Regions from separate parts of the Cellvibrio chitinivorans genome, predicted to be linked through region 1. Evidence: predicted binding sites of a transcription regulator. Region 1 holds the regulator's gene; each other region holds the start of a gene.
What was found. Region 1 encodes sigma-54, which starts transcription at its own class of promoters, with help from an activator protein. Its sites were predicted from a motif close to TGGCACANNNNTTGCNNT; they were not measured.

Region 1 (7,722 bases):
CTACCTGCTTTTATATGATTGCAGGCTTGGTTCCTGCCGATAACGGCACTGTTTTTATCGATGATCTCGATCTCACCAATCTGCCAATTCATGGCCGCGCTCGCGCAGGCATTGGCTACTTGCCGCAAGAAGCGTCGATTTTCCGCAAGCTCACAGTGACCGATAACATCATGGCGATTCTGGAGACGCGCAAGGATTTGGATCGCGCGCAGCGCAACGAAAAACTGGAGTCGCTGCTGAACGAATTTCACATCACTCACATCCGCGACAGTCAGGGTATGGCACTGTCTGGCGGTGAACGCCGCCGGGTGGAAATCGCTCGTGCGCTGGCAACTGACCCTAAATTTATCCTGCTCGACGAACCCTTTGCCGGGGTTGATCCTATTTCGGTAAACGATATCAAAGAGATTGTTCGCCACCTGAAAGATCGCGGCATCGGTGTCCTGATTACTGATCACAACGTACGCGAGACACTGGATATCTGTGAAACAGCTTATATCGTGAGCGAAGGCCACATTATTGCCGAAGGCAATGCCGACACCGTACTGAGTAATAGCAAGGTGCGCGAAGTTTATCTAGGCGAACACTTCCGCCTCTAAAGCCAGAATTTCAAATGTTTGTGTGTTACCAAACACCGTTCAACAGCACCATAGGCAACACACAAACAACTTGACAAGTAACAATCTTTATTCATTAGGCACAAAGCTTGCTTAGCCGTATTGCTTGCGCGCCAAACCCTGACTAAACTCCACCTATCTGATGTTTTTCATCCTGCTTTATAAGGGTTTGTCGTTCACATAATGAAGCAATCTCTCCAGCTCAAACTCGGTCAACAGCTGACCATGACTCCCCAGTTGCAACAGGCTATTCGCCTTTTGCAATTATCGACATTGGACCTGCAACAAGAGATTCAGGAAGCGCTCGATTCCAATCCTATGCTGGAAGTCGAAGAGGGCTATGACTCTCCCAGCTCATCCACGGAATACGAAGGCAGCGAACAGGATCAGACGGATTACACGCGCCAATTGGAAATCGCCGCCGAAGCTGGAACCGACCACGGCACCGACTTTACCGCCAGCGAAAACTTCTCATCAGCTACTGACAACTACAACGAAAGCAATAACTACAACGACAGTGGCGACTCTTTTGGTGAAAGCGAAAGCTTCAGTGGCGATACCGAATCCTTTGGTGATAGCGATGTGTACGGCGAAGGCGACAGCTTCAGCGCCGACAGCGGTGACTGGAGCGACTCAATCCCAAGCGACCTGCCGGTAGATACCAGCTGGGATGATGTTTACCAAGCTTCTTCAAGCGGCAGCGGCAGTAATTACGACAACGAAGACAGCGATTTTGAAAGCCGTCGCGCCGCAACTGACTCCCTCTATGATCACTTGATGTGGCAACTGAATCTGACTCCCATGTCGGATCGCGACCGCATTCTGGCCATGGCCATTATTGATGCAGTAGAACCCAGCGGCATGCTCTCCATCAGCATCGAAGAAATCTTCGAAGGCATGGGCAGCGATTTGGAAGAGCTGGAGCTGGATGAAGTTGTTGCAGTACAAAAACTCCTGCAACAGTTTGACCCTTGCGGTGTGTGCAGCCAAAACCTGTCCGAGTGTCTGCTGGTGCAATTGCAGCAATTTGACCCCAAAACACCACTTCTAGACTCAGCCAAGCTGATCGTAAAACAGTATTTGCCGGTGCTTGGCAGCCGCGATTATCGCCAGTTAATGCGCCGCACCAAACTCAAAGAAGCAGAATTGAGTCAGGCGGTCGCGTTAATCCAAAGCTTAAACCCACGCCCGGGCGACATGATTGCCACCGGCGATACCGAATATGTCGTGCCCGATGTATTCGTGGAAAAGCGCGATGGCCGCTGGATTGTTGAGCTAAACCCGGATATCGCCCCGCGCTTACGGATCAATGCCGACTATGCCTCCATGGTCAAGCGTGCCGATTCCAGCAGCGACAACACCTTCCTGAAAGACAACCTACAAGAAGCGCGCTGGTTCCTGAAAAGCCTGCAAAGCCGTAACGAAACACTACTCAAAGTAGCGAGCTGCATCGTCGAAAAGCAGCGCGGCTTTTTGGATTACGGTCCCGAGGCGATGAAACCGCTGGTGCTGCACGATATTGCCGAAATTGTAGAAATGCACGAATCCACTATTTCGCGTGTGACCACCCAAAAATACATGCACACCCCACAGGGTATTTTTGAGCTGAAATACTTTTTCTCCAGCCATGTCAGCACCGATAGCGGCGGCGAGTGCTCATCCACGGCGATTCGCGCCATCATCAAAAAACTGGTGAGCGCCGAAAATCCCAAGAAGCCACTGAGCGATAGCAAAATTACTGATTTACTTGCGGAGCAAGGTATCCAGGTTGCGCGCCGCACCATCGCCAAGTATCGGGAATCGCTCAATATTCCACCGTCTAATGAACGCAAAACGATTTAATTAGCTCCCGTCAAATCACAACGGGAACTAAACATATGATTTCGGGTACGCAATGAGATAGCCCGTAGAAATCACAGGTTAGAACACCTATCAAAAGTTCGGATGAGAATGAATGGATGTATGCGAGGGTTGCGCAACCCGCAACCGTTTTTGTTTCTAGCGAGAGGAAGTTTCTATGCAAATAAATATCAGCGGTCACCACGTAGAAGTTACTGATTCGATGAGAGATTACGTTACCGGCAAGCTGGATCGACTGAACAATCACCACGACCGCATCACGAGCACCAATGTCATCTTCTCGGTAGACAAATTAATCCAAAAAGCTGAAGCCACTATTCATGTTAGCGGCAAAGATATATTTGCCGATGCAACTCATGAAGATCTGTATGCCGCAATTGATGCATTGGTCGATAAGCTCGACCGCCAATTGATCAAGCACAAAGAGAAGATGCGCAGCCACCGCTAACCCGCGGACGCTCACATCATTAATAGACCCGATGCCGCCACCCTTACCCAGGGTGCCGGCATTCCTTATTGAGAGATGCCCAGCATACCTTGCCATGCAAATTCAATCCCTGATTAGCCCCGGCCGCACCCTGTGCGGTATTGAAGCGGGCAGTAAAAAACGCGCTCTGGAAATTTTGGCCAATACCATTGCCCAGGATATTCCTGACATTGACGCCGACGAACTCTTCCGCAGTCTGATTGGCCGCGAACGCCTCGGCTCTACTGGCATTGGCCACGGCATTGCCATCCCCCACTGTCGCATCGAACACTGCAGTGGCACGGTTGGCGCCTTGATTACCTTGGCTGACCCAATCGAATTTGATGCTATCGATTCACAACCTGTCGATATTCTGTTTGCCATGTTAGTGCCGCAAGATGCGCACAGCGAACACTTGCAAACACTCGCTGCCTTGGCTGAAGCGCTGAACAAAAGTGACTATCGCCAACGCCTGCGTGCGGCAAGTAGTAATGAAGCACTGTTTGAAGCTGCACTTACCAATTAAATAGATTTTTCATTATCAGGATTTGCTTATGCATCTGGTGATTGTCAGCGGCCTGTCCGGCTCGGGGAAAAGTACAGCGCTTCACGTCCTTGAAGACGTGGGTTTCAACTGTATTGATAACCTGCCCGTTAGCCTCCTACCCGCATTAGTCGCCCAGATTCAAATCCACAAAGATGACCAACACCGCTTTGCGATTGGTATAGATGTGCGCAATGCATGGCAAGATTTGGCGATCTTCCCGCAGATGATTAGCACGCTCAAAGAGGCGCACCTGCCCTTCCAAACCCTGTTTCTGGATTCGCAGCCAGCGGTATTAATTCAACGCTTCAGTGAAACCCGCCGCAAACACCCGCTGTCTGACAAGCACACCAGTTTGGAGGAAGCAATCAGTGCAGAAGATGCACTGCTAGAGCCGATCCGTGACTGCGCCGATCAGGTAATCGATACCAGTCATCTTAATCTGCATGAATTGCGCGACTTGGTAAAAGAGCGCGTGGTTGGCCGCAGTGAATCGACCATGGCGATTTTGTTTGAATCCTTTGGTTTCAAACACGGCGTACCTGTTAATGCAGATTTGGTATTCGATGCCCGCTGCCTGCCCAATCCGCATTGGAAGCCCAGCTTGCGCCCACAGACAGGTAAGGACCAGGAGGTCATCGATTTTCTTGAAGAGCAGGTGACCGTGAAGGAGATGTACGAGGATATCGAGCATTATCTGGCCCGCTGGTTGCCGCGCTATCAGGCTAATAATCGCAGCTACATCACTATCGCTATTGGCTGTACTGGCGGACAACACCGCTCAGTGTACTTATCCGAACGCTTACAAAAACACTTCGACCAGATATTTAGCGATGTGCAGGTTCGTCATCGCGATATTAACAAACACAAAAAACACTAGATCATGTACACCGAAACTCTCGACATCATCAACAAACGCGGTCTCCATGCCCGCGCGGCCGCCAAGCTTGCAACTCTAGCCAACCAGTATCAGGCCAAGGTGCAGGCGCGTGTAGGCGAAGGCAACTGGGCCGATGCCAAAAGTGTGATGTCATTAATGCTACTGGCCGCCAGCCAAGGCACCCCTTTAGAAGTCAGTGTGGAAGGCGATGACGCCGAGGCTGCACTCTGCGCGATACGCGCGCTTATCGCCGACCGCTTTGAAGAAGGCGAATAAATCGCCTATTGTTTAACCAATGCCAGCCGCAAAGGTTGTTGTTCTGCACCAACTGCTCTAAGCTGCGCGCCCTTTTATTGATTCAGCATCGACAGCACTGCCATGGTTTACAACTACGACGATATCAATCCCGATGATTACATCCTGAGCAAATCGCAGGTCAAACGCGATATGCACGCACTACAAGCGCTGGGTGAAAGCTTTATCACCATGAATGAAAAGCAACTCGCCCAGATCCCGCTGAGCGAAGAGATGCTGGATGCGATTTATATCGCGCGCAAAATGCCACCCAAAGAAGCGCGCCGCCGTCAGATCCAATACATTGGACGCTTGATGCGCGAAGGTAATCACGAAGAAATTAAAGCTGCGGTGGACAAGTTGCAAAACCGCAGCGATCAATACGTGCATCGTCAACATCAGGTAGAGCGTTATCGCGACTTGCTGATTGAGGGCGACAAGCAAATCTTCCAAACACTTGTAACCTCTTGCCCCGGTATTGATGTTCAACACCTACGCCAGTTGATTCGCAGCGCGCAAAAAGAGCGCGAAGAAAACAAGCCGCCTGCAAGCGCACGTAAACTCTTTGGCTTTATTCGCGAAGCACTTGAAAGTCAGGATTAAAAACCTGCTGTTCAAATACCAAAAGGGCGCCATTGAGCGCCCTTTCTATTATTTGCTGTTGCTTGCTACTCATTCCTGATTTCCGCGGCTATTGATCAGGAGGCTTTTGCTCGGCAGCTTCCTCTTTATTTACGCTCTCACGCAGACTTTTTTCGCTTTCAAACAGGCGATCAAAACGCATTTTGGGATCATCCCAACTGCCGGTAATCGTGTAGCTGACACTGGTTGCCTGATCCACCTGCTTCTTGAACAGCTTGCTCACCACATAGATACCCGCCGCTGCAGGTAAACCTGCTGCCAGCACCGCATAGAAAGTCACATTGCCTGCTACCGGCAAAGTGGCTACCAAGCGGGTATTCAGGGTTTCTTTGCGCATATTGATGGTGCCCGCCATCTGCATGCCGCTGGACGGTGTTTGCACTACCAAGGGCTCTTCAAACACCAGAGTGCCCTGATTAAAACGCACCTTGCCCTTGATGCTGTCATAGGCGAGGCCGCTTTTATAGAGATCGGAAAAGTCAAAACGCAGGCGCCGCGCGAGGGTATCAAAATTCAGGATCGACATAAGACGCAATAGGCCATCGCCTGCACTGGCATCGCGTTTAAAGCGGCCATTATCGATTTGAATAGTCATATCGCCCCCAAGATTTACCAGAGCAAAATCCTGCGGCGAACCGGACCAAAACAGATCTGCGCGAAAATGTGCCGATTGGCTTTCCAGCGTATCCGGCTTATCCCACGCCTGCAAAACGGCAGCTAAATCGCCTGCACTCAGATCACCAATAAAGCGCGATTGCACCCCCACAGGCGTGTTTTGCCAAATTAATTTGGCGCCCGCCTCTGCCCCCTCAACGCCTTTGGCGCCACTAACCGTCACGCCGCGGATACTGCCTTGAATGTTATCGATCACCACTCCCTTGTCATCGGGGCGCAACAGGAGCGACCAGCTGCCGAAGTTGTCCTCATCCACCATCAAGGAGGCCACACTGATATTAGCCAAAGGTAGCTTGCGCGGATCAATCACCTCGACCGGTTTCGCAGGCTCTGTACCAACTTGTTCCTGCCCCAACATAGCCTTGGTCAGCGAGAGTCGTTTCAGATCGATCTCAAGGGGAAGATAGGTGCGCTCTGGCACCACAACCCGGCCGGACACCACGGCGTTATCCACATCCAGCTGCCAACCCGTCTGTACTGGCACTGCCACCACATTCAGATTTTCAAGGGTTGTCGAGCCTAGCTCGTATTGCCCCAACATAAGTTCTGCCCGGAACGGCAGACCCGCCACCTTTCCTACTACATCAGATTCGGAAGTAATTGAGGCATTGGCTTGGGATGTATTCGCTTGTGGCGACAGAGCATGAGCCACTGCCGGTGTCAGTTGCTCGCTATAGCTCAAGTAGCGCGCCTGCACAGCTTTCCATGCATCCAAATCTATCGATGGCAAAAAGCCGGAGACTAAAAATTGCGGCTGATCAGCCAGTTTGGCCTCACTTGCCAGAGCGATATTGGCATTGAGCAGACTGTTATTGCGCCCGCGATCTGTACGCAACAAGGCGTGTAGATCATTGTTGTAACGCACATCTATCTGCGCCTGACGCTCCTGCATCCAAAACTTGAATTCAAACGGTCGCTCGCTGCTAGCCGATTTGCCATAGGGCGCGGGTAAATCAACACTCACCCCCGCGAGATTGCTGCTAACCGTCACCTGCGCAAACGCGTCATCGGCGAACTCTTCGGCTGTCCCGGCGCTATTCATCGATTCTTCAGGGCTTAGCTCAACCAGATTTTTAGCGCGCGCAGGGCGATGATTTAGCTGTACCTGTGCGTGATAAGGCAGGCGACCATTCAGGAATAACACCTCGGGGCGCTGACTCCAGTAGGCGATCTTTTGCGCATCCACCGCCCCATTTACATCGACAAGGGTTTGGCTGTAAGTATCGAGTTTGCGTGTGCTCAACACCGCTTCGACTGGCTCATCAAACAGTTGCGCTTTGATGGTATCGCTGCTGATACCAGTCTCGCTGCTGTAGCGAATGTTACCGCTAAGATCATTCAGCGCCAGATTAAGGTTTTGCAGTTCAAACCGCGCTACATCCAACTTCACATCTACCTGCTGACGCCCGCCGGATGGCTGGCTTTCGCCAGTGCCAATAGGAATCTCCAAGTCCAGGGTAGCTTGCATCTCGCCCTGCATTGACCAGGAGTCCATGCTGCTACCCAAATACTGGCGCAACATGCCTTCGCGCAATACGCGGATGCCGTCACTCGCCGCACCGGAGATTTCACCATCCACCTGCAATAGAGAACCGCCGCCTTTGGCTCGCGGTGTCACATTCACCTCGGCATATTTCACCCGACTGGTGTGGATTCCGGCGCCCTGCACACTGGCTTCGACTTGGGTATCGGTAACCAGCAAGCGGCCATCCAACTGGGTCAACGCGGGCCAACCGGGGTGATA
Region 2 (7,722 bases), on a different contig from region 1:
GAAAGCGATTCATAAGGTTCACACCAACAAATAAATATAGCCTTGCGCTATCTAGCATTTTTCCCTGGGCCCATCCATATTCATCCCAATGTCTAAAGTAATAGATAAGATCCGCTTTTTTCGCCTTGGCGATTGCATAGGGTAAAAAGTGGACGCCAGTATTGGCTTGTACTATGTCTATATTTTTTCCGGCTAATTTAAATCTTAGTTGCGTTTTCAGTGATATTTCATTTGCAAAATCAATCAAGGCAAGTATCTTTTTTCCAAAAAATAACAGAATTCGATTGGAGGTAGCTTTAAGTAAAATTTGCGTATGCGAGTATTTTTTAGGGTAGTTGTAAAATGAAAATAGCCTGATTTTTTTTATATTACTCGTGGTCTTTCGCGAGTAAAGCTTGTTCAGTTGATGTAATGTACAAATATAAAAATTATAGGCCGGCGACTCGATAGCTACATCGATCGCTCTTGCAGTTGATCCGCCAGCGGATTCTGCCAGATCGACAATTAGTATATCTTTAGTCGGTTTCATTTCCTTGGTCGTCTATTAAGGTTGTGCATTAGTCTCACGCGAATACTAATGCGCCAATGGCTATTGTAGGCGTGCAATTCTACCACAAGGATTACTAAGGGTTGATTGCAGTTCAACTGGGGGGGGGTAATAAAAAAGCGAGCCTCAAATGAGGCTCGCTTTTTGAGGGAAACTATGGTGCAGGGGGCGATTTATTATGCTTTTTTCGCTTGGCGACGACGAGATAAGCCAAGCCCCATCAACCCAAGGCCAAGCAAAACAGCAATGCTAGGCTCTGGGACATTTGTTTGTGTCTCAGGAACTATAAAGTACTCAAGTCCTTTAACTGAGAGATCGTCATTTATTCCTGCAGTGGAGAATTTGACTGTATCAAACACTATTGCCAGTGGTGCGTAACTGAGAGTTTGCTCTCCATTTATTTGCTCTGAATTATCGCCGTAAATTGTTTGTGGGGAGTTGGGTGCTATTAACTCTACGCCGTCTAGCCAAAATGATATATAGGCTACCTCGCCACGTACGGGATCGCTTCCATCTCCTGCAGGTTCATTTGCGCGATTAAAAAAATCTGTGATAAAAATTTTCTCGACCCACACGTCGCTAGTAAATGAGATTTCGATAAACTCTGTAAGATCTATTTCATCAGGTTCTTTGAGTCCGTCAACTCCTAGGCCATCTATTGCATCGTAATAGAGTTTTTCTCCTGCTGGTCCTGCGGTAACAGTGACGATTCCGTCGGTGTAGCTGGTTAGGCCTCCGGCAGAATCCCATGGCGCTGAAGTAAAGTCGATAACTACGGCATTTGCTTGGGCTGCAGCAAGTAGCGCACCTGCGGCAAGTAATTTAGTTGTGAGTTTCATTGTCTATCTCCATGATCTGTGAGTGATTGACGACCAACCTGGGCCGTTAAGCTTCATGAGCATAGATCGTGCCACCATAAAAAATCCTTTTAAAACAATTGGTTGAATAGAGTGCAGGATTTTTGAATGTAAATTTATTCGACATTTTTATTGTTTATGGCTCGGTACAAAAAGAGAGTCCGCTCTGCATTTTTTTGGCTGGTATAGATGCTTTTAAGTTGGGTGGTGATGGGATGATGCAAAAGGTCCGATATCTTTTCGCTGTAGCCTTCAGGGGTGTGTGCGTCAACCAGTAGCTCCGGCTGTTCACTTAGAATTTCGCTCAATCCGCCTACGTCATGGGCAATTAAAGGTTTGCCCAAGGCAAGCGTTTCCAAGGCGGTCATTGGTGTGCCTTCGTGATCGGAGCACATGATGACTATATTTAGCGCGGCAATTGCATTGATGGAGTCGGTTCTGTGGCCGTGAAAAATAACCTGCTGGTGGATGCCAAGTTGTTGGGCGAGGTTCATTAGCTCCAGTTTCAGTCGCCCGTCGCCAATAACATGAAAAAGCAGCTTGATGTCTGGATGTTTGGCAATAACCTGCTGTGCGGAGTGGAGAAAAAGGTCGACGCGCTTGACTGGTTCAAGCCGGCCAATGATGCCAATGTGACATTGAATATCTGGTATTGAGCTTATATCGTCTGCCGGAATTTGTTGGCGGAGTTTATCCACATCAACCCCATTTTGAATTACCTGAATCTTGTTTGCCGGGAAGATTTTTTTTAGTTGTATATAAAGATTCTCGGATACAGAAATGACCGCATCTTGTAGGTATTTCCCGCAAAAATTATCCAGCAAAATAATGCCTTTTTTTAGTCCAGATGTTTTGTGCTCAGGCGCGCCGTGCGTTGTTCTCACTGAGGCGATTCGGCGAGTGATGCTTTTACTGGCAATAAAGTTTGCGATGGAGCCGAGAATATTTTCTTTCTGGCGGTGGGTGTGAATAATATTGGGTTGAAACTGTTTGATAACTTCAATGAGGCGCCTTGTTATTTGAATACTTGAGAGTTGTTGTTCATCGATAACCACAGTAGTAATGCCAGCCCGTTTTAATCGTGTCTCAAGCTCGCCATGATTCATCACCGCAACCATGATGTCACAATCTCTGCTTAGGGTTGTAATGAGTGTAAATGCTTGCGTTTCTGCGCCAGCCCAAAGATCTCCGGAAATAATGTGCAAAACTTTGAGGCGTGAGGTTAGAATCCCGCTTGGATTATTGATGCTCGGTGTTGCTGCAGTGGCGTACATGGGGCGACAACTTCACTTGATGTGTTAGGGAAAAAAGAGAGGGTTTGATGTTAACATTTTTATTTTGGTTAATTGGGATCGCAGCTACTTATAGCTATTTTATTTATCCGGTCATTCTGCGTTTATTGGTGTTTAAATCTGGAGTCAAGCCTGCGCGAGATGCTGCCGCCGAATACTCTTCCCCTAACAGCCTTTCATTGATTGTTACTGCTTACAATGAAGAGACGAGAATCCGTGCGAAAATTGAAAACAGTTTACAGCTGGTTGTCAGTGATGCGGATCTTGAGGTCATCATCGCATCGGATTGCTCGGAGGATGATACCGATAATATTGTGAGTGAATATGCTGCGCAATCGGTACGTTTGGTGCGTGCGCCAGAGCGTTTAGGTAAGGAGCATGCGCAGCAGTGTGCAATTAAAGAGGCAAAAGGCGAAATACTTGTTTTTAGCGATGTGGCGACAGAAATTCCAGCTGATGCTTTGCAAAAGTTACTGGCGTATTTTCAAGATCCAAGTGTTGGAGCTGTTTCCAGTGAGGATCGTTTTATCAGTCAAGATGGTGCAGTAGCTGGCGAGGGTGCTTACGTAAAATATGAAATGTGGCTGCGCCGTCAGGAGTCCAAACTAGCGGGGCTGGTGGGTTTAAGTGGTTCTTTTTTTGCGGTGCGAAAATCCTTATGCGATGAGTGGGATATTCATTCGCCTAGTGATTTCAATACTGCCTTGAATACAGCCAAAGCAGGATTGAAGGCGGTTACTGCTCCTGATGTACTGGGCTTTTATCAGGACTTGAAGGATCCATCAAAAGAATACCAGCGTAAAATCAGAACAGTTATTCGTGGCATGACTGGTTTGTCGCGTCACGCCGAGGTATTGGGTTTTGGTAAGTTTGGATTCTTTTCCTTTCAGGTAATTTCTCATAAGTTAATGCGTTGGCTAACGCCTTGGTTTTTGTTGCTCTTCTTCTTACTAAATGCGCTGATTGCTAGCAGTGGTGTGCTTTATTCATTTTTATTTTTAGGACAATTGGCATTTTATGGCCTAGCCGTTGTCGCGCATTTTTTACCGGGTTTGCAATCCATCTCTATCGTTAAATTGGTGTATTTTTTCGTACAAGTGAATATTGCACTTTTGGATGCTTCAATTAAATTTCTCGCCGGTCAGCGCATGACAACTTGGAAACCTTCTGCGCGATGAATCTACATGGCGACCTTCCTCCGGTGGGAAATAAAATTTCACTGGGGGCTACATCGGGAAATAAATTGGCTGAACTGTTGCCATCGCATCAGTATTGGGTTGATTCAGGCACATCAGCCTTGGCTTTAGCGCTTGGTGATGCCAAAAATTCTTTTCCTCATCTGACACGCCCGCGCGCCATTATTCCGGGTTACTGTTGTCCTGATCTAGTTGCTGCCTGTGTGTTTGCGGGTGTTGAGCCTGTTGCTGTGGATATAGCGAGAAACGATCCAGCTTATGATTTGGAGTCGTTGCGTACCGTGATGGATGAAACGGTTGTGGCTGTGATTGCCATTAATTTTTTAGGAGTTAGTGAACGGATTGCGCAAATACGCGAGCTTATCGCCCATTTGGGATTGCAGGCTCGCTTGGTTGTGGATAACGCGCAGTGGTTTCCTGTCTCTCAGACTCAAATGAAATTTGATGCCGACTATGTAACTTTTTCATTTGGGCGCGGAAAACCATTGAGTTTGTTGGGTGGTGGATTATTGCAATCCAAAACGCCGCTGGATAAAAAACTCCTGCAAAAAATTGAAGAACCAACCGACAAACCCGCATTAGTAAAGTTGAAGGCGAGAGCCTATAACTTACTGCTGATCCCACAGTTTTACATCTTATTAAATCGCAATCCATTTATGCGTTTGGGGGAGACAAAATATAGTCCGCTAGAAAAAATAACGCGGATGGATGATTATCGCCTCTCATTGTTAACTGAAAATTTTGAGTGTTATTCGCAGTGCGATAATCATTTGCAGCAAGAATATAACCGTGAAATTCCTGATGACTTACAGCAGTTTGGTGCTGTCTATTCAGACCGTTGTCAGAGATTGTTGCGTTATCCTTTGCTATGTCCCGACTCGCAGGCAAGAGACACTTTGCTCACATGCATGCAAAAAGAGGGGCTGGGTGCTACGGCAATGTATAAGGTGGCTATAGATCAAATTGAAGGCGTGGCAGGATTAGTAAGTGTTCCGCTGCCACTAAACAACGCCAAATCCTTTGCCAGCCGATTTATGACTTTGCCGGTACATTCCGGTGTCGGATTAGCTTTTCAGAAAAAAATACTGTCGTTACTGAAATCGAAATAACACACATTGTTAATGCTGTTGCGCACCAATTGTGGGTAAGGAATTCGTCAATTGGACTATTTCACCAGTACAGTCACTGTTGCAATTGGTTTGTGCGACGATTAAACCAAAATAATTATCATGGTTTGCTTTGGCAATAATCTGGATAAATTTTGCTGCCCAGTAATTGCTGGTGTGCATAGTGCCGACTACATATTGGGTGGCAACAGCTATACGTTGCGTCCCGCCAATATGTTTGAAAATCTCAATTTTAAAACCGCTAACATTCGCGAGTGATTGTTCCTGTACCCATTCTGACCGATTAACCATATTGCCGATAAATGGCACTATTTCGTCTCTACTTCCCTGTGGTGTGTTGGTAAATAAATTGACGTTTATGGTTAATCCATCCATTGCGATTACTTTTCGCTCTTTATGGTTAATCTGGGCATCCAGTCGAGCGCCTATTGTTTGAGTTGTGGCGGCTTGGTACTGGGCGAGATATTCCAGCGTGAGTGGATTGTGGTTCGCTGTATTGCCGCTACTTATAAAAAGCAGCAATGGGCCTATGGCCAGTGGAAGTAGTGGCAGAAAGCGTGGTTGTTGGGGGATGTTTATAGTGCTGCTCTGCGGTTTGGATACGGGGGAAAAATAAATGGCCGGAATCAGTATGCAGGCAAATACGACCCAGCCAAATGATTCGTGGTCGTTCATCAGGCTGCTCGTCATTTCTGTGTGATAACCAATCAACACCAGTAAATAGATGCGTAACCAGTTTGCGAGTAATCCAAGCGCTAGCGCAATCAGCATGGTGCTTAGCGCCATACCAGATTTGTATTGATTGATGAGAATCAGTATGTAGCCCATCAATAGCGCAATAATCAGATAGCGAAGCCCTGAGCAGCCATCGGCAATATAGATAGTGCCGCTGGGCAAGAAGAGGCTGTTGCCATCCAATAAAACAGTAATTTGGCTGAGTTTTACTGCTTGTCCGACAATCAGGCTGCTGAGTTTGACCAATATGCTGGTTAATTCAGCCCAGATGGGGATGGTGAAAATGAGCAGTGCTATGTAGGGCAGTGTTGCCCAAAGTGTCGACCTTGAGAGGCTGGTGCTAATAAAAAGGCAGAGGATTGCAATCAGGGCAAAATATGCGGGCAAGCTGATGCTAAGGCTTTCAAAGACATACCAGCAGAAGGAGCAGCCTGTAAGGGCGAGAATTTGCAGCCAGTAAAAGGTGTTTGGTGGCTCTCTCGTGGTGGTTTGCTCATAGGATCTACGTGCCAGCAGTACCAACATTACGCCGATAGTGGGGATGGCATGAGCCAGATCCTGATCCCATAGCACCCATTTTTTCCAGAGTGTCTGCAGGCTTGGGGCATAGAGAAGTGCAACAACCGCAATCGCTGCAAATAGTGGGGTCGCCGTACGTAGCTGGGAGAAAGTCCTGCTCAAGTCCATAAGAAAGCGCTATCAACAATAAGTCCGGTTGTTTGTGATCTGGCGCATAATAGCGCGGACTCATTAAAGGACGCTAGTTTGATTGCCGCTATCAACCAAAAAGCAATAGCGGCCTGATGGCTCTACTGTATTTTTACAAATTTGCTGTAGATACCCTGAGTGTCAAAAACAGCAATTTCAAACTCTAGCCCTTCAATTACCGATGGTGTGTATTCGGTGATCTCGTTGCCGGCTAGAGTGACGTAGGTGAAACTGCTATCGGCCGTGGTGCGATAGCGGATTTCATAACCACCGATTTCGCTCAGTTCAAGATATTGTCCATTTTCACGTTGATTTGGATGATTCCAGGTAATTTTTCTAGCGCTAACCGAGGATGAAGACATACTGCTGGAGCTGGAGCTGGAGCTGGAGCTGGAGCTGGAGCTGGAGCTGGAGCTGGAGCTGGAGCTGGAGCTGGAGCTGGAGCTGGAGCTGGAGCTGGAGCTGGAGCTGGAGCTGGAGCTGGAGCTGGAGCTAAGGAAGTGACTTTCGTCGATGGAGTTCACGTAGATTGTGCCAGTGGAAGAGCTGCTAGAAGAGTTACTACTAGAGGAGCTACTAATCGCGCTTATCCCGACTGAGCTAACACTGGCGCTGGAGATGGATTTAACCGAGCTGCTGCTTGGCAGGTCTTCGGGTTTGTTCGCTGTAGCGGTGGAGCTCGGGGTAACAGCGTTTGGCATCACGGATTGGTTGGATGGTTCGTTTGAGCCGCCGCTGCCACCACAACCTGAAAGCACAACAGTGATTAAAATTGGGCAAGCCCAAGTGGCCAGTTTGGTCACGTACTTATACATCTCAATACCTACAGACTAAAAAAAGAAACCCGAGCCTCATGCTGGATAGAAGCGGGTCAATCCGCGTATGTATTTTTAGCATCGATGTGGGAAAACCGTGGATAGTCCAGCGAGTTATTTGTGTATTTCGCGAAAGACCAAACAATTATTGTGATAGATGGTTTGGTCGTACTTTCAGTTGCTTATTTCAAATATCTATATGGGGTTGATATCCGGGTGAGAGCTAATGGATCGCTTATTCTTCGGTATCAGTTGCGCCAGTTAAGCACTGCTGGTTCATATCATACTTTTTAATCAAGTCATAAAAAGTGGGGCGGGTCACACCGAGTAGTTTGGCTGCGGCAGAAATATTGTTATCGGTCATGCTGAGTGCACGCAAAATGGCGCCTCTTTCCGCTTCTTGACGTACGTGGCGCAAATTGAGCGAGAGTTCGCCCGCTTCTGC
Region 3 (7,722 bases), on a different contig from region 1:
TTTTCCAGGGCGCGCTCAAAAAACGGCTTGGTACTACCGGCGATAATTTTCGCGCGGCCAGCGAGCATATCACGCGCCAACTGCAGCCCTGCCGCCAAGGACACTTTACGCCCCTGCTGATCCACCAGCATATAGTGCTGGGTCTTTTTGTTGTACCACGCGACCTTCAATCGCTTGCCGCCATCAAACTCAAACCAAGTGCCGAACTCAACCATTTTCAGGCTATCGACCAATTTGGCCTCTTCCGGCAACACCGGCTGCAACTGCGTCACTGCATGACCCGCTTTTTCATCGGCTAGAGATTCCAGCTTGGTGCGCATAGGCGCCGGTGCCGGTTCCGCTTTGCGGCTCAAGAGCGCCATGCGCTGCAATGAAGTGACCGCATCCAACAACTTGCGCCCTTTTGCCTGCTCATAGCCAATGGTTTGAAAACCGCGCTCAATCGCCGCAAGCAACGAATCCTGCAATTCCATTTGACGGGTTTTATCCTGCGCGGTGGTTTTGGGCTCCAGCGTCCAGAGCAAATCGTCGATCACTTGCAATGCGCGCTTCCAACTGTCGGAGGCATCGCCGTAGCGCAGCAAGATAAACGACAAATAATCCGACCATGGCTGCAGCAGCAGTAACAAAATAGCCGAGGGCATTTCGCGATTATCGGTGCGGCTGCGTACCTCGGTATTCACCTGAATTTTGGCTTCACGCAGTTTCTCTTCGCCCTGCGCTTTTTCCAACGCGCGCCGCTCCATCAACTCCTGCCGCCGCGCCACGTTATGGGTATAGGCATTAAATTCGATCAGCAGTTCAGCAAAGATGCGCACATCGTTTTTGAAGTCCTGCAACAGGCGAAACACTGTGGTTTTGATCTTGGTAAAGATGTCGTACTGGTCGCTACCGTCGTTGCTCACCCAGCGCACCCCCGCTTCCGCCAGACTGTTTAACAGCACTCGCGCAGGGTGTTCCGGCTGCTCAAAAAAATCTTTATCGATAAACGCGATTTTCAAAAACGGCGTGTGCAAATAACTGAGCAAAGCCTTCACCGAATCCGGTAGGTGATCATCGGAAAGCATGTATTCAAACAACATACCGACCAGATCAATGGTCTGCATATCGCCCGCTTCTACAGCACCGTTTTCATTTTCGCTGGCAATCTGCTCCATCATCTTGCGCCCAACTTCAGCTACCGTTTGCGGCGCAATCGGCACTGGACCAGATTCATGGGCAGCAAAAGCCTGCTGGGTGACTTCCAACGCACGGGTTTGCATTTGCTCCAACACCCCCACCAATTGGGGCTGGGTGTATACCTGCAAATTGGTTGGTGCGGCTGTGGCCATCGCCGGAGTAGGCGCCGCTTGCTGTTGCGCCATCGAATGTGAAGCTGGCGCCATTGTCTGCTGCACAAAAGTCGCTGCTTGAATAGCTGGCAATGCTTGTGTGACATGGGTTTGCAACAAGCGAATCGCGTTTAACAAACTGTTTTGATACTGAATATCGTTAGGGTTGAGCGCGCCGCTTAATAACTTATCGCTCGCACGGCGCTGATGTTGGTGCGCCTCTTCAGCTTGCTGCTGCTCTTGCGCGAACTCATCAATGCGTTCGGAAGGATCATCCTGCACCGCCTCCTCCGCCTTGGAATCAGCTGCATGATCATTAGTGGGAACAAAGCGCAGGTTGGGCAATAAATTCTGGCGTACCAAATAGTCATTCAGCTCGGCATAAAGGCTATCCAACATGCCAATAACATCCTGATCAAATAATTTGTAGCCGATGATTTTGGTTTTGACATCGACATCCAAATTACTCAGCAGCTTGCGCAGTGCCTCGCAAAATTGCACTGGGCTGGCGGGATTGGCGCGCTCATCGATTTTTTCGCCATCATTTAATAGGGCTAAGCGCTGCTGTAACGCCCACAGCTGCTCGGCAAAAAAGTTGTCGGCGCGATGGGTAATAGAGGTGATCGCAATCGTCTCTTCAAGATCTGAGTGCTCGACCAGCGATAAAATATCGCCACTGAACCGCTCTTCGCCGGTCAGGGTATTGAGCGATTTGTTTTTGAATTTAACAAAGCCATTGGCCAGATGCTGGCAAAACTCTTGCTCAGCAGCCTGTTGCACTGCGGCCAAGAGGTTTTGGGTTTCAAATAAGGCAACCTGATCTTTATTGGACTTGGCCTGCTGGGCAATCTCCAGAACCTGTTTGCACCACTGCCGCCAAAAATTGGGAAAAACACGGTACGCAAAGCCGCGTGTGAGATCGCGACAATGTTTGAGATATTGAATGACCAACTGCTCTGACATAGCCACCGCTGAATAGGGTGAATTTTTATTAGCATCAGAGCCTGGTAAACCCGAGTTATTCATAATTATTCCGTGTTTTTCCATGAAGTTCATGTTCCCTAGCCTTATCCATCTACCTAGTAAATAACCACTACTATCGCTTGGATTAGCGCGCCAACAAACCTACAAGCGCACTTTTACGCCTTTTGTCAAGGTTGTCCTGAGCGACAATCTTAACAGCTTGAGAAATTTCTACCAGACACAATAAGACCTTGCTCACAGCTTAAATTAAAAATAGCACCATTCAGACAATTCGCCGCAAGCATTCATTTATCGATAAAAACACTCAACTCATAAACACCTGAGCCTTATGCACCAAAACAATCACCATGCACCATGTGCGGCACCAAAAAAGATCACACAAAAAAAGATAATCATCCTCTCAGCCACCCAAACCCCTTTCAAAATCAGCCATTTGCAAAATTGGCACCCATATTGCGATAGACGCTGTGTAATAACTGATTCGCACTCTGGGCGGTTTTAGCTATTCAACAAACTGCGTTACCAAATAGGGCGCTAGGGTTCCGATCACTTGAGCCTTCAAGTTGATGCCTGGTCCGAGAGCATCCGACCTCCACAGTGATATGCCAAAACATCACGCATATCCTTGAGGTTACACGGCGGGACAAAAGCCCGGGAGAAGGAATGGCCTAACCGCCAAGAGTGCTCCCATGCTTGCGCCGATGTCACCGAACCGCTGGAGGTTATACATGTTGCATCATCCCCGTCTTACAAAAGTATTACTGGCTCTTACACTCTCTCTATCTGCCGCATTTGCCAGTGCTGCTGAACCCTTCAAAGTCTGCTGGTCCATTTATGTTGGCTGGATGCCTTGGGGCTACGGCGCCGAGCAAAAAATTATCGATAAATGGGCAAAGAAATACGGTATCGAAATCGAAGTAGTGCAAATCAACGATTACGTTGAATCCATCAACCAATACACCGCTGGTCAGTTTGATGGCTGTGTGATGACCAATATGGATGCACTCACTATTCCCGCAGCTGGCGGTGTGGACTCCACCGCGCTGATCGTCGGCGACTTTTCCAACGGCAACGATGGCATAGTGCTTAAAGGTGCAAAAAGCCTGAAAGACATTAAAGGCCAGAACGTAAATTTGGTTGAACTGAGCGTATCTCACTATTTGCTGGCGCGCGGTTTGGAAACCGTTGGATTGAAAGAAGCCGATGTAAAAGTCGTCAACACTTCCGATGCCGATATGGTTGCGGTTTACGGCACTAAAGATGTCACCGCCGTCACTACCTGGAACCCTTTGCTGAGCGAAATTCTCACCCAACCCAACAGCACCAAAGTTTTTGATTCGTCACAAATCCCCGGTGAAATTATGGATTTGATGATCGTCAACACTGAAACCTTAAAAGCCAATCCTGCATTCGGTAAAGCATTGGTCGGCGCTTGGTATGAAATCATGGGCGTGATGAGCGCATCCGACAAAGCTGCTACCGCCGCTAAAACCTCTATGGCGGTAGCATCAGGCACCGACCTTGCCGGTTTCGAAGCACAACTCGCCAGCACCAAAATGTTTTACACCCCGGCCTCTGCTCTGGAATTAATTAATAGCGACGAGCTGTTAAAAACCATGCAAAAAGTGGCCGAGTTTTCTTTTGACCACGGCTTGCTGGGCGATGGCGCACCTGACGCTGGTTTTATTGGAGTAGCTGGTCCTAAAGGCGTGTATGGCGATAAAGACAATGTGAAATTGCGCTTTGATCCAACCTACATGCAAATGGCTGCCGATAAAAAACTCTAATTCATTTTCAATTGCAATCACTCCCGGGTCTGCCCGGGAGCACAAATAAAAAATCACCAGATTGCATCATCCATACCACTACGAAGCAGTTATAAAAATGAAGAGACTGATTAACCTAACACCATCAAAGCCACTTAATTTGCTATTGGGCATGCTGCCCTTTGTATTGTTGCTTGTTGTGTATATCGTCGCCTCCGATGCGCGCCTTGCTGAAAATGCCAACGACAAACTTTTGCCAAGCTTTGCACAAATGGGCGATGCGATTAGCAATCTCGCTTTTGAACCAAGCAAGCGCAGCGGCGAATATTTATTTTGGCAAGATACCCTCAGCAGTTTGTATCGTTTAGGGCTAGGAATTTTAATCGCGGCGATTCTCGGTTTCAGCATTGGTTTATTGACCGGCGCAATTCCCACTATCTACTCGCCTCTGGCACCACTCTTGACAGTGATCTCGCTCGTTCCGCCCATGGCATTATTGCCGGTGTTATTTATCGTATTCGGTTTGGGCGAAGTATCTAAAGTTGCGCTGATCGTTATCGGTGTCTTTCCATTTATCGCGCGCGACATTCAGCGCTGTACACAAGAAATTCCGTTGGAGCAATTAGTTAAAGCACAAACGCTTGGTGCATCCACTTGGCAAATTCTTCTGCGTGTTTTAATTCCGCAACTATTACCGCGCTTGATTAATGCAGTGCGTCTTTCGCTCGGTGCGGGCTGGTTATTTTTAATTGCAGCCGAAGCTATCGCCTCTACCGATGGCTTGGGCTATCGCATCTTCCTTGTACGTCGCTATATGTCGATGGATGTCATTCTGCCTTACGTTGCCTGGATTACCTTGCTCGCCTTTTTAGTGGATTGGTTGCTCGCCAAAACAAGCAAACTCTGCTTCCCCTGGCACTATCAATTACCGACCAAGTAACAGAACGAGCAGTAAACGATGACGGTTATCCCATTTGATATAACACTTCTCGACGAGAAAAGAGCCAAGACTATGCCCATGATTCAGGCAAAAAATCTGTGGAAAAAATACGGCGACAACGTCGTATTGGAACGAATGAACGTGAGTGTAAAAGCCGGTGAGTTTATTACGATGGTCGGCACTTCCGGTTGCGGCAAAAGTACCTTTTTAAAAATGCTATTGGGGATGGAATCACCAACATCCGGCGAATTATTGCTGGATGGAAAACCGATTCGCACCGAACCCGATCAATCGCGCGGTATTGTATTTCAACAATATTCAGTGTTCCCGCACTTAACCGTTTTGGAAAATGTAATCATCGCGCGTGAATTTGAACGCTCACCTTTACTCGGAAAGTTATTCGGCAGCGCAAAACGCAAAGTGGTAGAAGAAGCTAAAGACCTGCTCGAATCTGTTGGTTTGACGCACGCAATCAATCGCTACCCGCACGAATTATCCGGCGGCATGAAACAACGCTTGGCAATTGCACAAGCGCTTATTCGCAAACCGCGCATTCTGTTATTGGATGAACCTTTTGGCGCGCTCGACCCGGGTATTCGCGCCGATATGCACCAATTAATTTTAAAACTCTGGAGCGAACATCAACTCACCGTATTTATGGTAACGCACGATTTAAGCGAAGGATTTTATTTGGGCACACGCTTGTGGGTGTTCGACAAATTGCGTCGCGACAATCAAGCACCCACCGCTTATGGCGCAAACATCACTTACGATTTACCGGTTACCCGTCGTAATAGTGAAATACCAAGCGAAATATCTACACAACTCTCTGCAGAGTTTTCTAAAGATTCCTGAAAGAGCTAATTGCAAACTTTTTACAAGACTCTCTATAAAACTACAACCTCAAGAACCACGGGATTTACAAGCCATGAGCAAAATGCTTTACACCACTACATTGCCCGGTAATGGCCATTGGTCATTGGAGATGCGCCGCGGCAGCTTGATGAAAATCACGGATCTCGAAGGCGGCGCCAATGTCGGCATGCTGTTTTATAACCCACGCAATTTATTAGAGCGCTACAACGCTCCCGACACACTTAAATGTCAGCACACCTTTAAATTACAACGCGGCAATTGTTTGTATTCCGATATGGGGCGAATTTTTGCATCGATTATTGAAGATCACTCTGCCAACGGCACAGGCAACTGGCACGACACTATTTGTGGCAACAGCAATGCTGAACAAATGGAACAACAATGGGGCAAACGCGACTATCAAACCCATCGCAATCAATGGTTTCAAAATGGTTACGATGCTTTTTTAGTTGAGTTAGCGAAATACGGTTTGGGGCGCGCTGACATGGCCTCTAACATCAACTGGTTCAGCAAAGTTATTGCCGATGATCAAGGCAACATCCAATTAGATACCAAAAATCAAGCAGCAGGTAATAGCGTTACCCTGCGTTTTGAAATGGACACGTTGGTCATCATGCATGCATGCCCTCATCCACTAAACAAATCCACTCGCTATCCATTTGCTGCAATTGAAGTCGAACTGGGCGAAGCCGATGCCGTTGGTGAAGACGATTACTGCAAAAATTTCCGTGAAGAAAACCAACGCGGTTTTCAAAACAATGCTCTTTACTACCTGTCTGCAAAATAGATTGGCAATCCAATAGTTGAGATATGAACATGTCACACATACAAAGCAATTTGCATCCTGAAACTGCGTTTACCAAACACTATGTTCCTGCAGGTGATTATTTCCTTGGCGAAATCAAGCAGGGGCAAACCTTTCGCATTGTCGATTTAAAAGGCAATCAAGCCGCCGATGTTTTGTTTTACAACGCCAAAGATCCGAGCGAGCGTTACAGTGCAATGGATACTATTCGCGCGCAAGGCAATTTGTATTTAACCGCTGGCACCAAATTAATGTCCAACATCAATAATGAGTTGTTAGAAATTGTTGCCGACACCTGCGGCCGTCACGACACCTTGGGCGGGGCTTGCGCAACTGAAAGTAATACCGTTCGCTACAGCTTGGAAAAGCGCTGCATGCACGCCTGTCGCGACAGTTGGATGCTCGCCATCGCTGAACATCCTGAATTTGGCATTAGCAAACGCGACATCACCCACAACATTAATTTTTTCATGAACGTTCCAGTTACTGCTGATGGCGGTTTGACTTTTGAAGATGGCATTTCCGCACCAGGGAAATACGTCGAGCTGAAAGCAAAAATGGATATCGTTATGTTGATTTCCAACTGCCCGCAATTAAACAACCCATGCAACGGTTACAACCCAACGCCAATTGAAGTGATTGTTTGGAATTAATTTTTTAACATCATCGCAACTCTTCAATGGACGACCATTGTCGTAATTAAAACCAGCAGGACGGCCTGCCGGAGCAAATTATGTTTACTAAAGTACTCATCGCCAACCGCGGCGCCATCGCTACCCGTATTATTCGCACACTCAAAAAACTCAACATTAAATCCGTTGCTGTCTATGCCGAATCCGATGCGGATTCACTGCACGTAAGAACAGCAGACGAAGCATTTTCATTAGGCGAAGGCGCAGCAGCACAAACCTATCTCGACCGCAAAAAAATTATCGCCATCGCCAAACAAACTGGTGCTCAGGCGATTCACCCCGGCTACGGCTTTCTCAGTGAAAACTCCAGTTTTGTGGCTGAATGCGA
Region 4 (7,722 bases), on a different contig from region 1:
GAACAACGCGCTACAAGCATCATCGCTAGTTGGTCGCAGTGTCACAGTGGAAACCGATACCAGTATGTTGAATACCGGTGGAATTGTGTCGGGTAGCGTGAATCTGGATCTGCCCGGTTCCAACATGAAGGTCAATATTTACGATGAATCCGGTGCATTGGTGCAGGCCATTCCAGTCGGCGATGTACCTAGTGGCGAAACTGTTTTCCGTTGGGATGGCCAAGCATTTGAGGTCAATGGTGAGTTGGTTGATTGGGAGCCAAGCGAAGATGAAATCGTCGGTGCTGGTAAATATCGTTTTGAAGTGACTGCAATGCAGGATGGAAAAACAGAAGCACTGAATACCTGGTTGAGTCTCAACGTAAACAGCGTAACTGTGGGCGATAACGGCGAACTGACATTGAATTTGGCGCTCTTGGGTGCCGTCGATGCAGCGAACGTAAAACAATTTAATTGATACAAACCATTAATCGATATGGTCGAGGTGTGATATGTCGTTCAATACAGCGTTAAGCGGAATTCGTGCAGCTAATACTGATCTGCAAGTAACCGGAAATAATATTGCCAACGCCAGTACGATTGGTTTTAAAAGTTCGCGCGCTGAGTTTGGCGATGTATATGCAAGCACACTTTTAGGTGGCGGTTCCAACACTGCAGGTAGCGGTGTGGTTATTCAAAATATTCGCCAGCAATTTACCCAAGGTAATTTGAAATTCACTCAAAACGAATTGGACTTGTCGGTTAATGGTGAAGGTTTTTTTATCGTCGAAAAAAATGGTGAGCGTCTTTATACCCGCGCCGGTGCTTTTGGTTTAGATAAAAACGGCAATATCGTTAATGGTTCCGGCGCATTGCTGCAAGGTTTTGCTGCGGATGATGAAGGTAATGTCGCCGGTGTGTTGGGTGATTTACGTGTTGATGTAAGTTCGCAAGATCCACGCCAAACTACAGGCGTTTATGCTTCCTACAATTTGGATTCCAATGAATTAGTGCTTGAGTCAACCGGTCAGCGTTTTGACACCAATGGTACCGGTGTTAGCAATGCGATGCTGGGCTTGAAAGAAGCGACTACGTCAACTGTTGATGTTGTCTCAGCAACGGCTTCTGCTGCATCGCCTATCGTGGTTGACCCAGTGCCTGCCGCTGCAACTGTGTTACAACTTTCACGTACGGTGCCAGGAAATGTTACTCCAGAAACTGTTGATATTCCCATCAGTGCTGGAACTTATAACAACCTGACCGCTGTTGCGAATGAAATTAACAACCAAAACTTTAGCAGCCCAGTACCACTGAATGTACAAGCATTTGTTGATACTGATGGTCGTTTGAAAATGCGCGATTTGTCATCCGGTGTTTCTTCGGTGCTAGATATTTCTGTTGTTAGCGGAAGCAATGCGTTAACAACTGCGATAAACAATATCAACAACACAACTGATGTCACTGTAGGTGAGCCTGAAGTGACCAATGATTACGCATCTCATACTCTGGTCATTCAAGGGCCAGATAATGCAGCACCCATCACTTACATAAGTAAATATGGTGCGGGTGCAGATGAAACTGCATCGGAATTAAATTCATTGGCGGGTATCAGTGCAACGGCACGTACCACTGCAACTGTTTTGCGTGAAATTCCTGCAACCGCAACTAGTCCTGCCATACCTTTCACCAATAACACGGGAACTTTTACGATCAATGGTGTAACCCTGACATCATCCACTGTTGCTGATATGACTGAATTGGCTGATGAAATCAATGCGCTCAGTAGCTCGACTCTGTTTGGTATCACTGCAAGTGTGAATGAGTTGACTGGCGATCTTGAAGTGGTTTCTGCAACTGGCCGTGATCTGGAATTTTCATTCGCAGCAGCAGGTGATGCTGTCGGCATCATCGGTGCTCAAGGGGTTTACTCTGCATTAGATACAGTTGCCAATCCAAGCTTGGTTAATAGTGCAGTTAAAGTGGGTGGAGAGGTGACTATCACCATGCAAGAAGGCTACTCAATTGCGAGCAGCCAGCCAACCACGCCGGTTTCTGGTGGGATTTTATTTGGTGCGATTGGTGATCCAACGTTCTTCACTCCAGTTCCAATCAATGCATTTGATCCTAACGATCAAGATACCTTTAACCACGCGACCACTACACCTGTGTACGACAGTTTGGGTAATGTGCATTCAATGCGTCAGTATTTTGTGAAGCAGGCTTACGATCCGGCCGATCCAACCACATCAGCTAACCACTGGAAAATGTACGTACAAATCGATGGGCAAAACGTAGGTGATCCAGATCCAACCTTGCCGTCGCCACAAAATATTGAGCCGACAATGGCATCGTTTGATGTGCACTTCAATCCCGATGGCAGCCTTAATAGCAGCATGACGGATGCAATTTTGATTTCCAACTGGACGCCGATAGGTACTGATGGCGAACCAATAGGCGCACTTGGGCCACTGAACGTACTGCAAGGTGGAACTATTCCCGTTGCTGAGCCTCCTGCTAGCTCCAACTTTCAGATTGATCTTGAGGGCAGTACTCAATTTGGCAGTGTCTTTGCGGTAGAAGAGTTGGATCAAAACGGTTATGCCACTGGTCGTTTAGCGGGATTGGATATCAGCAACACAGGTATTGTGTTTGCACGTTTTACCAACGGTGAAGCGCAAGTATTGGGGCAGGTAGCATTAGCTAACTTTGCCAGTGTGGATGGTTTATCTCCCTCGGGCGATACCATGTGGGCGCAGACCTTTGAGTCTGGTGAGGCGATTGTTGGCGCGCCTGGCTCATCGCAGTTAGGTAATATCACTGCTGGTGCGGTGGAAGAATCCAACGTGGATTTGTCGGAGCAGTTGGTGAATTTGATTATTGCCCAGCGCAACTATCAAGCGAACGCAAAAACCATCGAAACCGCCAATGCGACTACGCAAACTATTCTCAACCTGAGATAAGTTTTCGCGCTCAGTTTCTGAATAAATGACTAAGCGGCAAAGGGCGGAAGCTCTTTGCCGCTTCATAATTTCCTCCGTATTTTTCTCCTCTTTCATGGTCGGACTCTTGCCGCTTGTTGGTAGTGCCTTCTGCTTTTATTCCCTTTAATTTCAATGTCTTAATGATATTTCTCAGATTGGCACTGCTCTTGCAAAACTCCAGATAACGGCAAATCTGCCAAAAAACCAACGCTCACTTTCGTTATGTGAATTCGCGTAGGTAACTCTGGAGAATCATTGTGGACAAAGCGCTTTTTATCGCTATGACCGGCGCCAAGCACAACATGTTGGCACAGGCCAATCGCGCCAATAACCTCGCTAATTTAAGCACCACCGGCTTTCGTGCTGACTTTGAGCAGGCGCGCAGCATGGGTGTTTATTACGGCGATGGTCAGCCAACTCGCGCCTACGCGATGACTGAATCACCACGTGCAGATTTCGCTACGGGGCCGATGATCGCCACCGACAGTCCTTTAGATGTTGCCATTCAAGGTGATGGTTTTTTTGCGGTACAAGCGCCCGATGGCACAGAGGCTTATACCCGCGCCGGTAATTTTATGACGGACGAAACCGGCATGTTGCGTACCGCTAATGGCTTGCCAGTATTGGGTGCTAATGGCCCGATCAATATTCCTGAAAATACCATCGTTCAAGTTGGCTCCGACGGCACTATTTCAATGGTTGGCCAAGGGCAAGGCCCGGAAGCAATGGTGGAAGTAGGGCGCCTGAAGCTCGTCAATCCTGATGTATTAGCTTTGGAAAAAGGTGATGACGGTTTGTTTCGTCAGCGCGATGGGTTGAACGCATTGCCCGCTGCTGAAGTAGTTGTGCGCGGCAATATGTTGGAAGGCAGTAACGTCAATGCGATTGATGAATTCACGCAAATTCTCAGCCTTGCACGCCAATACGAAATGCAAGTGAAAGTGATGAAAACGGCTGAAGAAAACTCGGCAAGTTCTGCTCAGTTATTACAAATGTCTTAGTCGATATTCGCTACAAATTAGCAATCAAATTTTTAACGATTGAGTTATCACCAGTCGTAAACCAGAGGAAAACATCATGCACGCCGCTCTCTATGTCAGTAAAACCGGCTTGTCGGCGCAAGATCGCCAGTTAACCACTATCTCCAATAATTTGGCGAATACCAGCACCATTGGTTTTAAGCGTGATCGCGCAATTTTTGAAGATTTGCTCTATCAAAACCAACGTCAACCCGGTGCTCAGCAAACGCAAGAAACTCAATTGCCATCGGGTTTGCAGTTGGGTGCAGGTGTGCGTGTGGTCGCCACTCAAAAAGAATTTACCCAAGGTACTTTGCAAGTCACCGAACAATCATTGGATGTGGCAATTGACGGTCACGGCTTTCTGCAAGTGTTAATGCCCGATGGCACGCTTGCTTACACCCGTAACGGGCAATTGCAAATAAATGGTGAAGGGCAGTTGGTCAATGCCGACGGTTTTTTTATTGAGCCGGCGATTATCGTTCCCGAAGGCACCACTAAAATTTCCATCGGAAAAACCGGAACAGTTGAAGCTTATACCCCAGGTCAGGTAGACCCACAACAATTGGGTGATATCACACTGGTGGATTTTGTTAATCACTCGGGTCTGCAACCCATCGGCGGAAACTTATTTGTTGAAACAGTTGCAAGCGGTAATCCGGTAGAAGGTACTCCGGGTGAAAACGGCTTGGGTGTTATTCAGCAGGGGATGTTAGAAAACTCCAACGTCGATATCGTAGAAGAAATGGTGAATATGATCACCACTCAACGCGCCTACGAAATGAATTCCAAAGTGGTGTCTACAGCTGACCAAATGCTGCAGTACATCACCCAAAATCTTTAATTGAGTGATTTTATTATGCGCACTCTTAACTCTAAAACATCACTGATTTCGGTATTGAGTTTAATTTTACTCAGCCTCAATTTGAGTGGTTGTTTTTCCAACAAAAAACCAGAGCCAGATGATCCTCGTTATGCGCCTACCATCGCTGCGACTATGCCAATTCCGCAGCGTACAGAAGGCTCTTTGTATCAGGATGCTTACGGACTGAATTTGTTTGATGACCGCAAAGCGCATTTTGTTGGCGATGTGATTACCGTTACCTTGAGTGAGCGTACTGTTTCCAGAAAATCGTCTGGCGTAGCGACAGGCAAAAAAAGCACAGTGGATTTTAATGCCGGGCCACTGTTGGGAGCGAACCCAACGTTTAAAGGACGTGAATTAACAACAACGCTGGAGCAGGATCGCACCTTTGATGGCAGCGCCGACGCGGATCAAAGCAACAGCCTGCAAGGCAACATCACCGTGACAGTGGCAGAAATTTTACCCAACGGAAATTTAATGGTGCGCGGTGAAAAATGGATTACCTTGAATCGCGGTGATGAATTTATTCGTATCAGCGGCATGATTCGCCCGGATGATATAGCGCCGGACAACACTATTCTTTCCACCCGTCTTGCCAATGCAAAAATTTCTTATAGCGGCACAGGCGAGCTGGCAAATTCTTCATCTATGGGTTGGTTGTCACGCTTTTTTAATAGCAGTTTGTGGCCGCTCTAATGTGTTATCAAAACTTGTGATCTACAGATCGCAAGAAAAAATGAAGTTGGATTTAACGAGGTTCTTTTATGCGTAGCATTTATTTTTTAATTATCGCGATTGCATTGCTGGCAAGTTCAGTTGTGCAAGCCGAACGCATTAAAGATATCGCCAGCGTAGCGGGTGTGCGCTCTAACCAATTAGTCGGCTACGGTTTGATTGTTGGCCTTGATGGCACCGGCGACCAAACCACCCAATCGCCTTTTACGATTCAGTCTTTCAATAGCATGTTGAAACAGTTTGGCATTACTGTACCCGAAGGTATGCGTATGCAAATGAAAAACGTTGCGGCGGTAATGATTCAAGCAGAATTGCCCGCATTTGCTAAGCCGGGTCAAACTATTGACGTAACTGTTTCATCCATCAGTAACGCCAAAAGTTTGCGTGGCGGCAGCCTGTTAATGACTCCATTAAAAGGTCTGGATGGAAAAGTTTACGCCATTGCCCAAGGCAATTTAGTGGTCGGTGGGTTAAGCGCATCAGGTAGTGATGGTTCAAAAATCACCGTAAATATTCCCAGCGCCGGGCGCATTCCCAGCGGTGCGATTGTAGAGCGCATGGTGGAAACCAATTTCGCTGGTGGCCAGCCGATTATTTTTAATTTGCACCGCGCCGATTTCACCACTGCAAATGCTTTGGCAAAAAGTGTAAATAATTTATTAGGACCAGATGTTGCGCGCCCGATAGATGCCGTTTCAATCATGGTGAATTCACCAGCAAATCCTGCGCAGCGTGTCGATTTTATTGCGATGCTGGAAAACCTGCAGGTCACTATGGGTGAAGAAGTTGCCAAGGTGATTATCAACTCGCGCACTGGCACCATTGTGGTGGGTAAAAATGTTCGCGTGTCTCCGGTGGCTGTCACACACGGCAGCCTCACTGTATCTGTTGCAGAAAGTTTGACGGTTAGTCAGCCCAACGAATTTGCCGGTGGCCGCACTGTGGTTGTGCCGAGCAGCAATGTGCAAACCGAAGAAGAAAATAACCCCATGTTTAAATTCGCTCCAGGCGCTAATCTCGACGACATTGTTAAGTCGGTCAATAACGTAGGTGCCTCACCAAGCGATTTAATGGCGATTCTTGAAGCGCTCAAACAATCCGGCGCACTTAAAGCTGAATTGGTGGTGATTTAAATGTTACCTATTGATTCTAGTAGTGGCGTTTCGCAGGTTCAGGATTCCTACCTTGATCCCAATTCGCTGAACTCTATTAAAGCGATGGGGCGCGATAAAGACCCGCAAGCTTTAAAAGAAATCGCAAAAAAATTTGAAGGTTTATTCGTACAACAAATGCTTAAAACCATGCGCCAAGCGAATGAAGCTTTTGGTGATGGCAATATGTTTGATAGCCAAACCACACGCTTTCACCGCGATATGCTTGACCAGCAAATGGTTATTAATCTGACTAGCGGAAAGGGCATAGGTTTAGCGGATCACTTTTATCAGCAGATGATGCAGAACTACGGTTCAGGTATGCGCAAAGAACCCGCAGCTGAGTCAACCGAAAATATCGGTGACTTGCCAAATGCGGTTCAGTACCGCCACGCACTTCAAGAGCAAGCAGTTGCGGATAATGCTGAAGCTAATGCGTCCAACATGGATGCTTGGATCGATGATTTCCTGCGCATGAGCGATAACACCCATATGCAGGCAGCATTAGGTGGCGACGAGCAGCCGCAATATGCACAACCGCCTATGTATCCAACCCAATACTCAATGGTGCCAGCGCTTTTGAGCAAACCGCAGGCGATGACGTATCGCGGTGGCCAAAAATCCAGCATCAGCGAAAGTCAGGAAAACTTTGTGATGATGCTCAAGCCACACGCTGAAAAAGCAGCGGCTGAATTGCAAATCAATCCTGATGTATTAATCGCACAGGTTGCGCTGGAAACAGGTTGGGGCAAGCACGTTATTCACGATAAGCAAGGCACTAATAGTTTCAATCTCTTCAACATTAAAGCGACTGGCCAGTGGCAGGGCGATAAAGTGAATGTCTCCACGCTTGAATATCGCGATGGCATTGCCGCCAATGAAAAAGCCGATTTCCGTAAATACACGGATTATGCAGAAAGCTTTTCAGATTATGTGCGTCTGATGAAAAACAATCCGCGTTACCAGCAAGCTCTGGATGCAGGTGCTAATTC

Region 2: SPL68_RS01400 (PEP-CTERM sorting domain-containing protein) is a predicted target of sigma-54. The motif match lies at 1,443-1,460, and genes of this name have one in related genera.
Region 3: SPL68_RS11595 (putative urea ABC transporter substrate-binding protein) is a predicted target of sigma-54. The motif match lies at 2,758-2,775, and genes of this name have one in related genera.
Region 4: flgF (flagellar basal-body rod protein FlgF) is a predicted target of sigma-54. The motif match lies at 3,117-3,134, and genes of this name have one in related genera.

Annotation. Positions count from the first base shown of each region.
Region 1 covers NZ_JAYKKN010000005.1:8,183-15,904, forward strand. The annotation lists gene lptB (LPS export ABC transporter ATP-binding protein) at 1-599, shown strand, start outside; gene SPL68_RS13840 (RNA polymerase factor sigma-54) at 801-2,459, shown strand; gene hpf (ribosome hibernation-promoting factor, HPF/YfiA family) at 2,635-2,925, shown strand; gene ptsN (PTS IIA-like nitrogen regulatory protein PtsN) at 3,020-3,469, shown strand; gene rapZ (RNase adapter RapZ) at 3,498-4,367, shown strand; gene SPL68_RS13860 (HPr family phosphocarrier protein) at 4,371-4,643, shown strand; gene yjgA (ribosome biogenesis factor YjgA) at 4,746-5,264, shown strand; gene SPL68_RS13870 (YhdP family phospholipid transporter) at 5,353-7,722, opposite strand, start outside.
Region 2 covers NZ_JAYKKN010000001.1:319,567-327,288, reverse strand. The annotation lists gene SPL68_RS01405 (glycosyltransferase family 4 protein) at 1-529, opposite strand, end outside; gene SPL68_RS01400 (PEP-CTERM sorting domain-containing protein) at 724-1,386, opposite strand; gene SPL68_RS01395 (glycosyltransferase) at 1,521-2,678, opposite strand; gene SPL68_RS01390 (glycosyltransferase family 2 protein) at 2,726-3,874, shown strand; gene SPL68_RS01385 (DegT/DnrJ/EryC1/StrS family aminotransferase) at 3,871-5,001, shown strand; gene SPL68_RS01380 (archaeosortase/exosortase family protein) at 5,011-6,441, opposite strand; gene SPL68_RS01375 (hypothetical protein) at 6,564-7,277, opposite strand; gene prsR (PEP-CTERM-box response regulator transcription factor) at 7,513-7,722, opposite strand, start outside.
Region 3 covers NZ_JAYKKN010000003.1:401,730-409,451, forward strand. The annotation lists gene SPL68_RS11590 (DUF1631 family protein) at 1-2,357, opposite strand, end outside; guanidine-I (ykkC/yxkD leader) riboswitch at 2,839-2,975, shown strand; gene SPL68_RS11595 (putative urea ABC transporter substrate-binding protein) at 3,044-4,102, shown strand; gene SPL68_RS11600 (ABC transporter permease) at 4,200-5,021, shown strand; gene SPL68_RS11605 (ABC transporter ATP-binding protein) at 5,094-5,876, shown strand; gene SPL68_RS11610 (urea amidolyase associated protein UAAP1) at 5,950-6,684, shown strand; gene SPL68_RS11615 (urea amidolyase associated protein UAAP2) at 6,714-7,355, shown strand; gene uca (urea carboxylase) at 7,436-7,722, shown strand, end outside.
Region 4 covers NZ_JAYKKN010000002.1:345,062-352,783, forward strand. The annotation lists gene SPL68_RS08240 (flagellar hook assembly protein FlgD) at 1-457, shown strand, start outside; gene SPL68_RS08245 (flagellar hook-basal body complex protein) at 492-2,939, shown strand; gene flgF (flagellar basal-body rod protein FlgF) at 3,218-3,961, shown strand; gene flgG (flagellar basal-body rod protein FlgG) at 4,038-4,823, shown strand; gene flgH (flagellar basal body L-ring protein FlgH) at 4,839-5,540, shown strand; gene SPL68_RS08265 (flagellar basal body P-ring protein FlgI) at 5,609-6,712, shown strand; gene flgJ (flagellar assembly peptidoglycan hydrolase FlgJ) at 6,713-7,722, shown strand, end outside.